Regions from separate parts of the Citrobacter koseri ATCC BAA-895 genome, predicted to be linked through region 2. Evidence: predicted binding sites of a transcription regulator. Region 2 holds the regulator's gene; the other holds the start of a gene.
The links. The regulator Fur, encoded in region 2, represses iron uptake genes when iron is present. The targets are predictions, from matches to a motif close to ATAATAATGAGAACNACTATCAA.

Region 1: the regulator Fur is predicted to act here: its motif matches at 4,425-4,447, upstream of feoA (ferrous iron transporter A).

The regions. Positions count from the first base shown of each region.
Region 1 covers NC_009792.1:4,426,857-4,435,342, reverse strand. The annotation lists gene gntX (DNA utilization protein GntX) at 1-608, opposite strand, end outside; gene bioH (pimeloyl-ACP methyl ester esterase BioH) at 646-1,416, shown strand; gene feoC ([Fe-S]-dependent transcriptional repressor FeoC) at 1,500-1,736, opposite strand; gene feoB (Fe(2+) transporter permease subunit FeoB) at 1,748-4,066, opposite strand; gene feoA (ferrous iron transporter A) at 4,085-4,312, opposite strand; gene CKO_RS20605 (Tex family protein) at 4,738-7,068, opposite strand; gene greB (transcription elongation factor GreB) at 7,166-7,639, opposite strand; gene ompR (osmolarity response regulator transcription factor OmpR) at 7,866-8,486, shown strand, end outside.
Region 2 covers NC_009792.1:2,292,286-2,300,771, forward strand. The annotation lists gene ybfF (esterase) at 1-441, shown strand, start outside; gene ybfE (LexA regulated protein) at 570-863, shown strand; gene fldA (flavodoxin FldA) at 1,014-1,544, shown strand; gene fur (ferric iron uptake transcriptional regulator) at 1,834-2,280, shown strand; gene chiQ (ChiQ/YbfN family lipoprotein) at 2,404-2,736, opposite strand; gene chiP (chitoporin ChiP) at 2,786-4,192, opposite strand; gene glnS (glutamine--tRNA ligase) at 4,636-6,303, opposite strand; gene nagE (PTS N-acetyl glucosamine transporter subunit IIABC) at 6,637-8,486, opposite strand, start outside.

The DNA of each region.
Region 1 (8,486 bases), 2.1 Mb from region 2:
ACGGTACTTCCGGTAGTGACGACATCATCCACAATGACCATATGGAGTCCCTGTACCGGCAATTCAAGGCGAAACGCATTTTTCAGGTTATGTTTGCGCAATCGGGCGCTGAGATGGTGCTGAGTGGCGGTGGCGCGAAGGCGCGTGACGCTTCGGCTGTCCCAGCCGCAGCCCAGCCAGCGCGCCAGGGGGCGACACAGCAGATCGCTTTGGTTAAATCCCCTGCGCCAGTGACGGCGCTGCCAGAGCGGCACGCTGACTAAGCGATCCGGTAGCGGAAGCGTCGATGCGCGGTGCGCGTGTAAGACTTCCAGCAACAGCAGGCGTGAAAGGGCGGCGGCGACGTCGCTGCGGCGAGAGAATTTTAGCTGGTGGATAAGTAAACTTAATGGCGGTACGTAGTCGCTGACCGTCACCAGACGCTGCCACGGCGGGGGTTTTTGCAGACAACGCCCGCAGGGAATGGCGGCGTGCGCAGCGGGTAATCCACACTGCGGGCACAGGCTGACGCGGCGACGCGCCGCTCTCGTGCAAACCGAACAAATCCCCCAGTGACTCAACGCCAGCGGCATTCGGCATAGCCAGCATAATCCCGGTACTGTTAGCATATGTTCATCCTTGTTAGCCAAAAGAGAACAGTAACTGATGAATGACATCTGGTGGCAGACTGAAGGTCAGGGAAATTGCCATCTTGTGCTGCTGCACGGATGGGGACTGAATGCGGAAGTCTGGAATTGCATTCGTGAGGAACTCAGCGCGCATTTCACGCTGCATCTTGTCGATTTACCCGGATTTGGCCGCAGCCAGGGTTTTGGCGCGATGTCGCTGGAGCAGATGGCGAAGCATGTGCTGAAACAGGCGCCTGATAAAGCCGTCTGGCTTGGCTGGAGTCTGGGAGGGCTGGTGGCGAGCCAGGTGGCGTTAACCCATCCTGAACGCGTTCAGGCGCTGGTGACCGTCGCGTCATCGCCCTGTTTCAGCGCTCGCGAAGCGTGGCCGGGTATTAAGCCGGATATCCTGGCGGGATTTCAACAGCAGCTCAGCGAAGATTTCCAGCGTACGGTGGAACGTTTTCTGGCGCTGCAAACGTTAGGCACCGAAACCGCGCGTCAGGATGCCCGCACGCTGAAAAGTGCCGTGCTGGCGTTGCCGATGCCGGAGGTTGCGGTACTGAACGGTGGGCTGGAGATATTGAAAACGGCCGACCTGCGCGAGCCGCTTAAATCGCTGACCATGCCGTTCCTGCGTCTGTATGGTTATCTGGATGGTCTGGTGCCGCGCAAAGTCGTGCCGATGCTGGATGCCGCATGGCCGGAGAGTGAATCGCAGGTGTTTGCAAAGGCCGCCCATGCGCCGTTTATTTCGCATCCCGGCGAATTTTGTCAGGCGTTGATGGCGTTAAAGCAGAAGATATAATTATTGTCTATGCAGTGCCGGATAGCGGCGTAAACGCCTTATCCGGCCTACAGGTTAGCTACCGTTCGCCATCCGGCATAACGTTAACGCAACGTCCACCACTCCCGGAGACAGGCTTTTCCTTCCGGGCAGCTTTTGCAGCTACCGGACAGGCAGCCGTCGGGATCTTCCTGAATCCGCACGGCCCTGCCCATATTCTCCAGCTGATTCAGCATCGCGTCGATCATCGGCTGCGGCGTATGCAGCGTGCGGCTAATCTGCATTGCCTCCATACGCCCCTGCAAAGCCAGTAAATCACGAACCTGAATAAGTGACGCCATTGTTCTCAACCTTAGTGACAGTTACCGGCAGGGCTTGCGCAGCAGGCGCTGGCCGTTTTACGCGTCGCCAGCAGTTCGATATCCACCCGGCTACGGGCGCGCCGTAACAGCCCCAGCACCACGATGTTAAACAGGATGACCGCCAGAATGCAGACCAGGCTATAGGTCGGATGCTGGCTAAAGCTTGCAACCTGATAGAACAGGGTAGACAGCGAGTAGGCGATATTCAGCCCCCACAGAATCGAGAAGCTCATCCAGCCGCGGCTGGATTCACGCGCGATAGCCCCCATCACCGAGATGCACGGTACATACAGCAGAACGAAAATCAGATAGCTGTATGCGGCAGCGGCGCTGCCAAACTTCGCGTCCATCACGCCCATCGCCCCGGTCGCCATTTCACCGTCGCCTTTGCTGGCTTCGATTGGGTTAGCCAGTACGCTAAGGCTGAAGGTGTCTTTCAGGCTTTGCCAGGTTTCATCGACCGCGCCCAGCAGCTCGTCGCCGAGATGGAAGTCAGCCGGGTTAAACTCTTCTTCCTGAATATTTTCAGCGGTATAGAGGGTGTTCAGCGTCCCTACCACCACCTCTTTCGCCATTGCGCCGGTGAACAGGCCAACGGTCGCCTGCCAGTTATCTTCATGAACGCCAATCGGTTTAAAGACAGGCGTAATCACGCGGCTGATGGACGCGAGCGCAGAGTCGTTGATGTTATCGACGATTTTTCCGCTCAGGGAGAAGCTGTTAAACGCGCTGAGGAAAATACTGACGATGATGATGACCTTACCGGCACGCAGCACAAAGCCTTTCAGGCGTTGCCAGGTCTGGATCACCAGGCTTTTGATGTGCGGCACATGGTAGACCGGCAGTTCCATCACGAACGGAGAGGCTTCGCCGCGCATAATCGTGTGTTTAAGCATCAGGCCGGTCAGTACCGCCATCACGATACCCAGCACATACAGCGAGAAAACCGCCAGCGCGCCGTTTTGCCCAAAGAACGCGGCGGCAAACACGGCGAAAATCGCCAGACGTGCGCCGCAGGACATAAACGGCGCCATCATAATGGTCATCAGGCGTTCACGCGGCGCGTCCAGGGTACGGGCGCCCATCACGGACGGGACGTTACAGCCAAAGCCGACAATCAGCGGCACGAACGATTTACCCGGCAGCCCTAGTGCCTGCATCAGACGGTCCATAACGAACGCCGCGCGCGCCATGTAGCCGGAGTCCTCCAGGAAAGAGAGAAACAGGTACATCATGCCGATCTGCGGCACCAGCGGCAGAACGGTATTGATACCGCCGCCCAGCCCCTGCGCGAGGAAAATGGTGAGCCAGTCCGGGAAGTGCAGCGTGTAGCCGATCCACTGGATGCCGTGAATAAAGAGCGCCACGGAACCCACGTCGAACAGCGGTTGCAGCGCGCCGCCAATGTTAATGGCGAGCAGGAACATCAGGTACATGACGAACAGGAAAATCGGCAACCCGAGGAAACGGTTCAGGATGACCTTATCTACCGCTGCGGTGAAACGGCTGGGTTCCGCCGTCAGGGTGTTGCTGACCACGTCGCAAATCGCGGCGATGCACTGATAACGCGCATCAGCGATGTGTAGCGCCGGGTCATCCATCTCTTTGCTCAGGCGAGTGAGCGACGCCTCAAGGTTTTGCGCGGCATTACCGGCGTAAACGCGGCTGTAGATATCGCCTTCCAGCATCTGCAAGCCCAGCCAGCGGCGCTGTTGCGCCGGCATATCCGCCGCCATGACGTCGGCCAGCGATTCGGCCTCGCGCAGCAACGGCCGGGCATAATGTACCAGCTCAACGTTTTCGTTTTCTTTATAGCGATCGATAGCCAGTTTCAGGGCTTCAATCCCACGGCCGCGCGTGGAAACCAACGGCACAACCGGGCAACCAAGGCGTGCGGACAGCGCGTCGATATCAATGCGAACCTGCTGTTTCTCCGCGATGTCGAGCATGTTGAGCGCCACAATGCAGGGAATGCCCAGCTCAAGCAGTTGCAGCGTCAGGTAGAGGTTGCGCTCAAGGTTAGAGGCATCCACCACGTTGATCAGCAGGTCTGCGTCGCCGCTCAGAATGTAATGGCAGGCGATTTGCTCATCGAGGGAAGTTTGTGACGAAATGGTGGTCAGTGAATAGGTGCCGGGTAAATCGACCAGCGTGACCTGATGGTCGGTTGTTGCGAACTGACCTTCTTTGCGTTCAACGGTAACACCCGCCCAGTTCCCCACACGCTGACGCGCGCCGGTGAGCTGGTTAAATAATGTTGTCTTGCCGGAATTTGGATTACCAATTAAACCAATGGTTAATTTTTTCATTTTTATAGACTCACCGAATTAACAGGAAACCGCTTCCACTTCTAATAACGCCAGATCTTTCTTACGTAATACCAGGCTCACGCGGCGAGTTTCGATATGAATAGGATCGCCTAATGGGGCGACGCGCACTACGTTAAATGAAGAACCTGGCAACATGCCGAGTGAAAGCAGTTTCTGACGGTATGCCGGGCTGATTTCATGGGAAAAGCCGGTAATTTTCCACGCCGTGTCTGGAATGAATTGCATAGGGGGCCTACTTGTTTCTCGCTAACTGGACGTATACCTCATGCGCGCTCAGAAGGCGGCATAAGACCAGATGATTAGCCAACGAAAGAAAGATTAAATAATCAACAAGACAATGATAATGAGAATGGTTTTTATCATCAATGATTAAAATGTGACGGAATGTAGAAATGGATAATAAATTGAGTCAGTTTTGACATGGCTCAACATTTATTCGTCTTAAAAAGAACGTGTTGATTTAAACATTATTCAGCGTTGCTAATGTTTAATTAAGGTTTCATCTGTTAATGAATTGATAATTACCAGTACTGGCAACAGGCGGGTAATGAATTAAGCAATTTAATTCGTAAGATTTAATTGTTAATTTCAAATATAACGGCCGGATGGCGGTATAGATACCTCATCCGGCCTACAAGCATAAGGCTTGATTAGCGTTTTTTACCCATTGCGGCCGCCAGCGCGTCCATCATGGCGCTGTTGCCCGCAGGCTGCGCATCACGACCACGCGGCTTCGCCGCTTTTGCCGCCGGGCGGTTGCCCTGGGCGCGATCGTTGCCGCCGCCGCGACGGGCGTTGGTTTCACCCGGCTGCTCGTCCAGACGCATGGTCAGCGCGATGCGCTTACGTTGCAGGTCAACCTCCAGCACTTTCACCTTCACGATGTCGCCCGCTTTCACCACGGTGTGTGGATCTTCGACGAACTTATTCGACAGGGAAGAGATGTGCACCAGACCGTCCTGATGTACGCCGATATCCACAAACGCGCCAAAGTTGGTGACGTTGGTTACGGCGCCTTCCAGAATCATGCCCGGTTGCAGATCGTTCATGGTTTCTACGCCATCAGCAAACTGCGCGGTTTTGAACTCTGGACGCGGGTCGCGGCCCGGTTTTTCCAGCTCTTTGATGATGTCGGTAACGGTTGGCACGCCGAATTTGTCGTCGGTGAAATCCACCGCTTTCAAATTGCGTAGCTCGCTGCTGTTGCCCATCAGCGCTTTCAGCGCCTGTTGGGTGGCGGCAAGAATACGCTCGACCACCGGGTAGGCTTCCGGGTGAACGGTAGAGGCATCCAGCGGGTTATCGCCGTGGTTGATGCGCAGGAAGCCCGCGCACTGTTCAAAGGCTTTCGGCCCCAGACGGCTCACTTTCAGCAACTGCTGGCGGTTCTGGAACTGACCGTTTTCATCACGCCAGGCGACGATATTCTGCGCCATCATGCGCGTTAAGCCTGCCACGCGGGTCAGTAACGGTACGGACGCGGTATTGAGATCGACGCCGACGGCGTTTACGCAGTCTTCCACAACGGCATCCAGCTTACGGGCAAGCTGGGTCTGGCTGACGTCGTGCTGATACTGGCCGACGCCGATGGATTTCGGATCGATTTTCACCAGCTCTGCCAGTGGGTCTTGCAGACGACGGGCGATAGAGACCGCGCCGCGCAGCGAAACGTCCAGATCCGGGAACTCCAGCGCCGCCAGCTCGGAAGCGGAATACACCGATGCTCCGGCTTCGCTGACGATCACTTTCTGCGCCGTCACTTTCGGGAACTGTTTCTGCACGTCGAGGAAGAAGCGCTCGGTTTCGCGCGATGCCGTGCCGTTACCAATCGCCACCAGCTCAACGTTGTGTTTTTCGCACAGCGCGGCAACCGCCACCGCAGCTTTAGCTGCCTGACCGGTATGTGGATAAATGGTGTCGGTGGCGACCAGTTTACCGGTGCCGTCCACTACAGCGACCTTCACGCCGGTACGCAGACCCGGATCGAGACCCATAGTCGCGCGCAGGCCAGCAGGCGCCGCCATCAGCAGATCGTGGAGGTTGCGGGCAAAGACGTTAATGGCTTCATCTTCCGCGCGTTCACGCACGGTGCCCATCAGTTCGGTTTCGAGATGCATCAGGACTTTTATACGCCATGTCCAGCTCACCACGCCTTTGCGCCAGCTATCCGCCGGAGCGTTGTTCAGACGCAGGCCGAGGTGATCCTGGATGATCTGCTCGCAGTGGCTCTCTTTGGGCGGCTCATCGAATTGCGGGTCGGCATTCAGCGACAGTTGCAGCACGCCTTCGTTGCGGCCACGGAACATCGCCAGCGCACGGTGTGAAGGGACGGTGGCGATTGGTTCGTGATGATCGAAGTAATCTCGGAATTTCGCCCCTTCCTCCTCTTTGCCGCTTACGACGGTCGCGACCAGGTGGGCGTTCTTCCACAGATAATCGCGCACTTTCGCCAGCAGCGCCGCGTCTTCGGCAAAACGCTCCATCAGAATATAGCGCGCGCCATCAAGGGCTGCTTTGGCGTCCGCCACGCCGTTGTCAGCGTCGATGTATTTTGCCGCTTCCGTTTCCGGGGTGTGGGACGGGTCTGTCCACAGCAGGTCGGCCAGCGGTTCAAGTCCGGCTTCGATGGCGATTTGCCCGCGCGTGCGACGCTTGGGTTTGTAGGGCAGGTAGAGGTCTTCGAGTTCGGTCTTACTTAACGTGCCGTTGATGGCGTTAGCCAGCTCATCGGTCAGCTTGCCTTGCTCGGAAATGGACTTGAGAATGGCCTGACGTCTGTCTTCCAGTTCACGCAGATATCCCAGACGGGTCTCCAGATTACGCAATTGCGTGTCATCCAGCCCGCCGGTGATCTCCTTACGATAACGTGCGATAAACGGCACGGTGTTCCCTTCGTCAAGCAGGCGAACGGCAGCGTCTACCTGTTCGGCGCGTGCCTGAATTTCACCCGCGATAATGCGGCAGAAAGAATCATTCATCATGGATTTAGTTTCATCTGAGTAAAAAATCAGGGGATAGTTATACGGATTGACTGGCAAAATTGCCAGTCATCAGCGGGGGCTTCGGATTGTTCCGGCGCTATTTTACGTATTCGATCTCATTAACGTACCAGCTGGCCTCGCCGGCGGGCGTGTGTACTACCGCGAGATCGCCCACTTCTTTTTTCAGCAACGCCCGCGCCATAGGCGAGTCGATGGAGATGTAATCCTTACGACCGAAAATTTCATCGTAGCCGACGATGCGAAAGCGGCGGATATCGCCCTCATCGTTTTCGATCTCCACCCACGCGCCGAAGAACACTTTGCCTTCCTGCTGCGGGGAATAATCGACGATTTTCAGGTTTTCCATGCATTTGGTCAGATAACGAACACGACGGTCGATCTCACGCAGGCGCTTTTTATTATACTGATAGTCAGCATTTTCGCTGCGGTCCCCAAGACTCGCAGCCCAGGTCACTTTTTTGGTGACTTCCGGGCGCTCTTCCCGCCAGAGATAATTCAGCTCGTGTTTGAGTTTTTCGTACCCTTCCCGGGTAATCAGGGGCGTTTTCATCTCGTTGATTTACCTTTGACTATTTGGCGATGCGCACAATACGTATTACGTGATCGCCGCAGCAGAATAAATAATGTGTCGCAAGATTAATTGTATACTTAAGCTGCTGTTAAATATGCTTTGTAACAATTTAGCCTGGAATTTATACCAGAATTCGCTGGTGACGAACGTAAGCTTTTTTAAGAATACACACATTCAATTGTTGCGAACCTTTGGGAGTAAAACAATGCAAGAGAATTATAAGATTCTGGTGGTGGATGACGATATGCGCCTGCGCGCGCTACTGGAACGTTATCTGACCGAGCAGGGCTTCCAGGTTCGAAGCGTGGCAAACGCCGAGCAAATGGATCGTCTGCTGACCCGTGAGTCCTTCCACCTTATGGTACTGGACCTCATGCTGCCTGGCGAAGACGGCCTGTCAATTTGCCGCCGTCTGCGCAGCCAGAGCAACCCTATGCCGATCATCATGGTGACGGCGAAGGGCGAAGAAGTGGACCGCATTGTGGGTCTGGAGATCGGTGCCGACGACTACATTCCGAAGCCGTTCAACCCGCGTGAACTGCTGGCGCGTATTCGCGCTGTGCTGCGCCGTCAGGCGAACGAACTGCCGGGCGCGCCTTCGCAGGAAGAAGCGGTAATCGCTTTCGGTAAGTTCAAGCTGAACCTCGGCACCCGCGAAATGTTCCGCGAGGACGAACCGATGCCGCTCACCAGCGGTGAATTTGCGGTACTGAAAGCGCTGGTCAGCCACCCGCGCGAACCGCTCTCCCGCGATAAGCTGATGAACCTGGCGCGCGGTCGTGAATACTCTGCGATGGAACGCTCCATCGATGTGCAGATCTCCCGT
Region 2 (8,486 bases):
ATCGACATCGCGCCGGTCGATTACCACGTTCGCCGCCACGATGAAATCTTCGCCGCCATCAATGCCGTCACCGACGCGGGCGCCGAAACCCGTCAACAGGCCGCCACCGTTATGCGTCAACATCTGCAAGAAGAAGGCGTCATCCAGTTTCTGCTGAAATCGTTTATCGACGGCGAATGGCGCTTTAACGTACCGGTGTTGTGGGAACAGTATCCACATATTGTGGGCTGGGAGACCATTCCAGCCTGGGATCGCCCGGTGTTGTTTATCCCCGGCGGCAACTCGCCTTATGTGACCGAAGCATATCGTCACGATCTGCTGGCGCAGTTCCCTCAGGCGCGGGCGCACGTCATCGCCGGAGCGGGCCACTGGGTTCACGCGGAAAAACCCGATGCGGTGCTGCGCGCCATTCGTCGCTATCTGGCAGATAAGGCCAACTGATTAAAAACTCAGCGTCCGCGCGCGATTACGTCCGCGGGCGTTGGCGTGTCTGCCTTGCTGATGTATGATGGCGCGCTATCCATCCGGGCAGACGCCTGGCTGATTGTTTCCCCGAAGTCACCAAAATCATGGCCAAAGAACAAACGGACCGTACGACATTAGATCTGTTCGCACACGAGCGTCGCCCGGGACGACCCAAAACCAATCCGCTTTCGCGTGATGAACAGCTGCGCATTAATAAGCGTAACCAGCTAAAACGCGACAAAGTACGTGGCCTTAAGCGTGTCGAACTGAAACTCAACGCTGAGGCTGTCGATGCGCTGAACGAGCTGGCCGAATCCCGCAATATGAGCCGTAGCGAACTCATCGAAGAGATGCTGATGACTCAACTGGCAGCGCTGCGCGGCCAGGGCGTAGTCTGAAAAACTGCTCAATATCATAAATCATGTAGCACAGAGTGCAGTCCCGCGTGATTGCTGTTTCCGCATGCCTGACTGTTCTGCTATGATTGCCCTTATCTGCGGGCAATACGCCACCACCATTTCAATAAGTTTCAAGAGGTTATTTTACTCATGGCAATCACTGGCATCTTTTTCGGCAGCGACACCGGTAATACCGAAAATATCGCAAAAATGATTCAAAAACAGCTTGGTAAAGACGTTGCCGATGTGCATGACATTGCGAAAAGCAGCAAAGAGGACCTGGAAGGGTACGACATCCTGCTGCTGGGCATCCCGACCTGGTACTACGGTGAAGCGCAATGTGACTGGGATGACTTCTTCCCGACTCTCGAAGAGATTGATTTTAACGGTAAACTGGTGGCGCTGTTCGGCTGCGGCGACCAGGAAGATTACGCAGAATATTTCTGCGACGCGTTAGGCACCATCCGCGACATCATTGAGCCGCGCGGCGCGACCATCGTCGGTCACTGGCCAACGGCGGGCTACCATTTTGAAGCGTCCAAAGGTCTGGCTGACGACGATCACTTTGTTGGTCTGGCTATCGACGAAGACCGTCAGCCTGAACTGACCGCAGATCGCGTTGAAAAATGGGTTAAACAGATTTCCGGCGAACTGCACCTCGACGAAATCATTAACGCCTGATTTTGTGCGGCGCAGAAAAGCATCTGCGTCGCATCAATAGATAAAACCAATTAAAATAATTGCTACAAATTTGTAACTTTCTTGCCTGACCCTGTACAATGTCCGGGTGTTATTCTGGTATTGCACAGTGTGTTTGTTGGCGATACCTCGTTTTTATTAACAATATTTGCCGGAGGCTTGCAGTTTTCATTTAGGCGTGGCAGTTCTATAATGAAACGCATGATCTCAAGTGCAATTTCTGTCACTTCTTTGTTTGAAGTGAATCGTTTAGCAACAGGACAGATTCCGCATGACTGACAACAATACCGCATTAAAGAAGGCTGGCCTGAAAGTAACGCTTCCTCGTTTAAAAATTCTGGAAGTTCTTCAGGAACCGGATAACCATCACGTCAGTGCGGAAGATTTATATAAACGTCTGATCGACATGGGTGAAGAGATTGGGCTGGCGACCGTGTACCGTGTGCTGAACCAGTTTGATGACGCCGGTATCGTAACCCGCCACAATTTTGAAGGCGGTAAATCCGTTTTTGAGCTGACCCAACAGCATCATCACGATCACCTTATTTGCCTCGATTGTGGCAAAGTGATCGAATTCAGTGATGATTCTATCGAAGCGCGCCAGCGTGAGATTGCGGCTAAGCATGGCATTCGTTTGACGAACCACAGCCTCTATCTCTACGGCCACTGCGCTGAAGGCGATTGCCGGGAAGACGAGCACGCGCACGACGCGAAGTAATGTGAACCCTCCTAAAAAGCCAACCGACCGGTTGGCTTTTTTTATGCCTCCGACCCGGTAGCGGCCTTAAAAAACGCAAACGGGCGGAGAGAACTCTCCGCCCGCCATTAACCCGCCCTGCTTTTATTTGGCGCTATTTTTGCTGCGAATTTCCTGCCAGATTTTGTCGCAATCGGCGGTCACCGCCTGATCGTTCCCCGTACGCGTAGCCTGAATGCACTGCTGGTAATCCAGTATGCGCACGCTCTCTTCTGTAGCAAACTGCTTGTGCTGGTCATCTTTCTTCAGCACGTTCAGTACACTCTGACAGGCCTCAATTTTCTCTGGCGAACCTTGCGCCGTATTGATGCAGGCGCTATATGCCTCTTTTAACTGACTGTCTTCTTTCGGCGCGGTTGGCTGCGCGCAGGCCACCAGTCCCGATGCCATCATGGCGATGAGTAACAGTTTTTTCATATCAGTGTCCTCAACGTTGCGGCAGACAAATCGCCTGCCGCAACGAGCATCAGAAAATAGTGAACGGAGCGATAACCATGAACTTCACGTCACGTTCATCCTGGAAGATGTTGCCGTAACCGCCGCCCCAGCTTGGGATGTTGGAGTGGTTGTCATATTCCGTGAAGTGCAGTTTAAACATGGTGCCTTTGGCACGGCCTTCCTGTAGGGTGTAGACCGCATCAAGGCTGTAAGAAGACTCTTCAATGGTACGGTTTTTGTCATAGTACGCATCCGGGGTAATCTGCCAGGTTGATGGCTTCGCGTCCCAGGCGTAAACGTATGACGCCCCCACTGCCCAGCCCGGCAGGTTCCAGTTTTTCAGATCGTACATCGCACCGAAGAAGACGGCTTTTTCGCCGTTGGCGTTAAAGTCTGAGCGGTTATCCCACCAGATATCCAGACGACCGTTTGAGGATGCGTAAGTTGGCGTCATACGTTGCAGGAAGTAACCTTGTTGACCGTCCGCCTTAACCCAGGTCCCTTCCAGGCGCAAATCGACGACTTCGGCCACTTTGTAACCGAAAGTCAGCGCCTGCAACCAGGCGGTGCCGTCATAAATATCGTTTACGCTGCGATCATCAACTTTGTCGCGCGCACCATAGAACTGATAGCTGGTGGTGAACGGGTTGCCGCCCAAATCAAATTTGTAGCTGGCTTTAGCAAAATACTGGTCGACATACCCTTCTGACTGACCAAATGCCGCTTCCAGCACGAGGTCATTTTTGAAATCGTATTTAGCACCGATAGAATGGAGGTAATCCACTTTGGTCTTTTTATCGGCCTGATAGAATTTATCAACATCGGTGTGCCACGGCGCTTTATATTGGTTGGCCCACATATAGGAGAAACTCAGCGCGCCCGCATCACCGTAGTCAAAATTCGCTCCGGCTTCCGCACCCTGATAAGTACCCGGCATAAAGCTCCAGTGCGGCGCTAACAGCGTCTGACCGGTCGGCTGGATATACCCCGCACGCGCCCAGGTTGGCCCGTACTTAAATTTTGCCGCGGCTTTATAAAGGCTGATCCCGCTCTTATCGCCAGAATAATCTTCATCGTAACCTTTATTCTTTTTCGAGAAGGCGATTTCGTTGGGGTGTCCGCTGTCGCCGTTTTCCGCCATTTCTATCGCGGTAAATGCCGCGATATCCAGACCGAACATATCAGCCGCATAACCAGACTGGAAATCCAGATTGGCGTTCCAGGTCGCGTGTGAAAGGTTGGTTTTATATTTGTCATCGTCGGTGACATCTTTACGGTCACGCTCACGCTGCCAGTAATAGATGCCGCCTGTTAACGTGGAATCGTCAATAAAGCCTTCGGCCTGAGCCTGTGGAACGACGACCAAACCTGACATTGCTGTGATACCGGCGATAGCCAGCGCCAGCGTACTACGTTTGCCACTAAACGTACGCATGTGTTAATCCTCTTTGACGTATAAAATGCTGCCGAACAAAAGCGGACAGCGAAAAATAAAAATGTAAAAGTAGCGTTGAGAAAAACCTCGCAGACTACAGTGAATAGACTATTTTTCGCGACGCGAATTATCAATCTCTTTCTGTAACGAGAATGTAAGAGTATGAGCAACCGCACATATTTCATTGCTTTCTGTTACATTTTCATCAGGCGCTAAAAAAGATGAACAAAAGTTAAAATTGTCTTGTTTTCCATGCACATGAAATCGGTTTCACATGAAATGATATTCATTCCATAAATTCACTATGCCAAAACTATTTTGTTGCGAAATTATTTTCCCGACGGCATTAATTCGCTCTGCAAACAGAGAGCGGGATGACAAAATGGAAAGGATAAAAAAACGCCGCAAAATGCGGCGTTGGAAGGTGATGCGATGTGGTGGCTTTACTCGCCCGCTTTAGCCCACGTATCGCGCAGACCTACGGTACGGTTAAATACGCGTTTATCCGCCGTTGTGTAGCGGCTGTCCAGGCAGAAGTAGCCTTCACGCTCAAACTGATACGCTTTACCCGCTACGGCGTTCTGCAACGACGGTTCCGCGTAACCCTGCTTAATTACCAGCGATTCAGGGTTGATCACGGACAGGAAGTCCTCTGCGGCGCCCGGGTTCGGCACGCTGAACAGACGATCGTACAGACGAATTTCAACCGGCAGCGCGTGTGCCGCGCTTACCCAGTGAATGACGCCCTTCACTTTACGGCCATCAGCCGGATCTTTGCTCAGGGTGTCCGCATCATAGGTACAGAAGATGGTGGTGATATTGCCTTCCGCATCCTTCTCCACGCGCTCAGCTTTCACCACATAGGCGTTACGCAGACGCACTTCTTTCCCCATCACCAGACGCTTGTACTGCTTGTTCGCTTCTTCGCGGAAGTCAGCACGATCGATCCAGATCTCACCGCTAAACGGTACTTCACGGCTGCCCATTTCCGGTTTGTTCGGATGGTTCGGCATGGTGACCATTTCGCTTTCGCCCTGCGGGTAGTTTTCGATAACCAGTTTCACCGGATCGATAACCGCCATCGCGCGCGGTGCGTTTTCATTCAGATCTTCACGAATGCAGGACTCCAGCGACGCCATCTCAATGGTGTTGTCCTGCTTGGTAACGCCGATGCGTTTGCAGAATTCACGGATGGAGGCCGCGGTATAGCCACGACGACGCAGGCCAGAAATGGTCGGCATACGCGGATCGTCCCAGCCTTCAACGTGTTTGTCCGTCACCAGCAGGTTCAGCTTACGCTTGGACATCACGGTGTATTCCAGATTCAGGCGCGAGAATTCGTACTGACGCGGGTGAACCGGGATGGTGATGTTGTCCAGCACCCAGTCGTACAGACGACGGTTGTCCTGGAATTCCAGCGTACACAGAGAGTGCGTAATGCCTTCCAGCGCATCGCTGATGCAGTGGGTAAAGTCGTACATCGGGTAGATGCACCACTTGTTGCCGGTCTGGTGGTGTTCGGCAAATTTAATGCGGTACAGCACCGGATCGCGCATCACGATAAACGGCGACGCCATATCAATTTTGGCGCGCAGGCACGCTTTACCTTCTTCAAAACCACCGGTACGCATTTTTTCAAACAGCGCCAGGTTCTCTTCCACGCTGCGATCGCGGAACGGGCTGTTTTTACCCGGCTCTTTCAGCGTACCGCGATATTCGCGGATCTGATCCGGCGTCAGCTCATCGACGTACGCCAGACCTTTGGTGATCAGCTCAACCGCATACGCATGCAGCTGATCGAAGTAATCTGAGGAGTAGCAAACGTTGCCAGCCCAGTGAAAACCTAACCACTCGACGTCGTTTTTGATCGAATCAACGTACTCGATATCTTCTTTTACCGGGTTGGTATCATCGAAACGCAGGTTGCACAGGCCCTGATAATCTTGCGCGATGCCAAAGTTCAGACAGATGGATTTCGCGTGGCCGATGTGCAGATAGCCATTCGGCTCCGGCGGAAAACGGGTGTGGATTGTGGTGTGCTTACCACTGGCCAGATCTTCATCGATGATCTGACGAATAAAGTTAGTCGGGCGGGCTTCAGCCTCACTCATCGTGGATTCCTCAAAGCGTAAACAACGTATAACGGCATATGATCTTATAAGCCGGACAGACTGACAACCTTTAGTTACTTAAAAAGTGGCTTTGAAGAAAATATGGGGGCTGATTGCTGTAAAAAAAAGCGATGGCGCTTTGCCGGATGACGGCTACGCCTTATCCGGCCTACAAGCTGCTACAACTGTGTCGAACCGTAGGCCTGATAAGCGCAGCGCCATCAGGCGCATTTGCCGGATAGCGGCTATACCTTATCCGGCCTACAGGCGGCAAAAAAAAAAGCGGCGGAGGTTTCCCCCCGCCGCTCAGGCACAAACTCTACTCAGGAGCGATTATTTGCCTTTAATCTCATACAGTGGCGTTTGACCTGCAACCACCTGACCTTCAGCTTTAATCACCAGACCGCTGAAATCGTCAATGTTGCTGCAAACCACCGGGCTAATCATCGAGCGCGCATTGGCGTTCAGGAACTCCAGATCCATTTCCAGGATCGGCTGACCGGCAACCACTTCGGCACCCTCTTCCACCAGGCGTTTGAAGCCCTGACCGTTCAGCGCAACGGTATCGATCCCCATGTGGACAACGATTTCCGCGCCTTTTTCGGTTTCCAGGCAGAACGCATGATTGGTGTTGAAGATTTTCACAATGGTGCCTGCCGCCGGGGAAACAACGGTTTTATCCGTTGGTTTCACCGCCACGCCGTCGCCAACCGCTTTGCTGGCGAACGCTTCGTCAGGAACCTGTTCCAGCGCAACCACGTCACCCGTGACTGGAGAAACCAGCGTCGCGATAGTCACCGCATTAGGAACCGCCTGCGGTTTTGCCGCCGGCGCCGCAGTCACTGGCGCGCTGTCAGCAGACGCTGCCGCAACCGGGCCACGCGCCACCACTTTCTTCATTTCGTCGCCGATAGATTCCGCTTTCGCGCCGACGATAACCTGGATGGTCTGTTTGTTCAGTTTCACCACGCCGGACGCACCAAGACGTTTACACATCGCATCGCTCACGCGAGCCGCGTCGGCAACGGTCAGACGCAGACGGGTGATGCAGGCATCGATCGCTTTCAGGTTATCCGTACCGCCAACCGCAGCAATGTAGTTGGTCGCCAGTTGGGTCATACCTTCTTCAGTGTTGCTGTTCGCTTCGTCAGTCACGATATCGTCGTCTTTATCTTCACGACCTGGCGTTTTCAGGTTGAACACGCGAATTACCGCGCTGAACAGCAGGAAGTAGATGACGAAGAATACCGCGCCCATCACCAGCAGCATCCAGACGTTTTTGCTGGCCGCAGGCAGGCTATACATCAACACGTAGTCAATTGCGCCTGCGGAGAAGGAGAAGCCCGCATGAATACCCAGCAGCGTCGCGATGAACAGGCTGATACCGGTCAATATTGCGTGCAGGAGGTACAGCAACGGCGCCAGGAACATGAACAGGAATTCCAGCGGCTCAGTAACACCAGTCAGGAACGCGGTGATCGCAACGGACAGCAGCATACCGCCAACCATTGGACGACGCGCTTTCGGCGCAGCGAAGTACATCGCCAGCGCCGCACCCGGCAGACCAAACATCATGATCGGGAAGAAGCCGGACATGAACATCCCCGCCGTGCCGTCACCCGCGTAGAAGCGGTTGATGTCGCCGTGGAATACCGTACCTGCCGTGTTAGTGAACTCGCCAATCTGGAACCAGGCGATGGTGTTCAGCACCTGATGCAGACCTGTCGGGATCAACAGACGGTTGATGAAACCGAAGATACCGGAGCCCAGCGCGCCCGCGCCGACGATCCATTCACCGCCCGCATGAATAGCGTGCTGAACCGGAGGCCAGACGTAACCGAAAATCGCCGCCAGCACCAGACAGAAGAAGCCCGTGGCGATCGGCACAAAACGTTTGCCGCCAAAGAAGCTCAGGAAATCAGGAAGTTTGATACCGGACCAACGGTTATAAACGGCGCCGCCCACCAGACCGGTAATGATACCCGCCAGGACGCCCATGTTGATTTCCGGGTTAATCGTCACCATCGCTTTGGTCAGGACGAAGTACCCGACCGCACCCGCCAGCGCTGCTGCACCCGCGCTGTCCTTAGACCAACTGGATGCCACACCGATGGCGAAGATCAGTGCGAGGTTATCGAAGATCGCCCCGCCCGCCTGCGCGATAAAGGCGACATTCAGTAAAT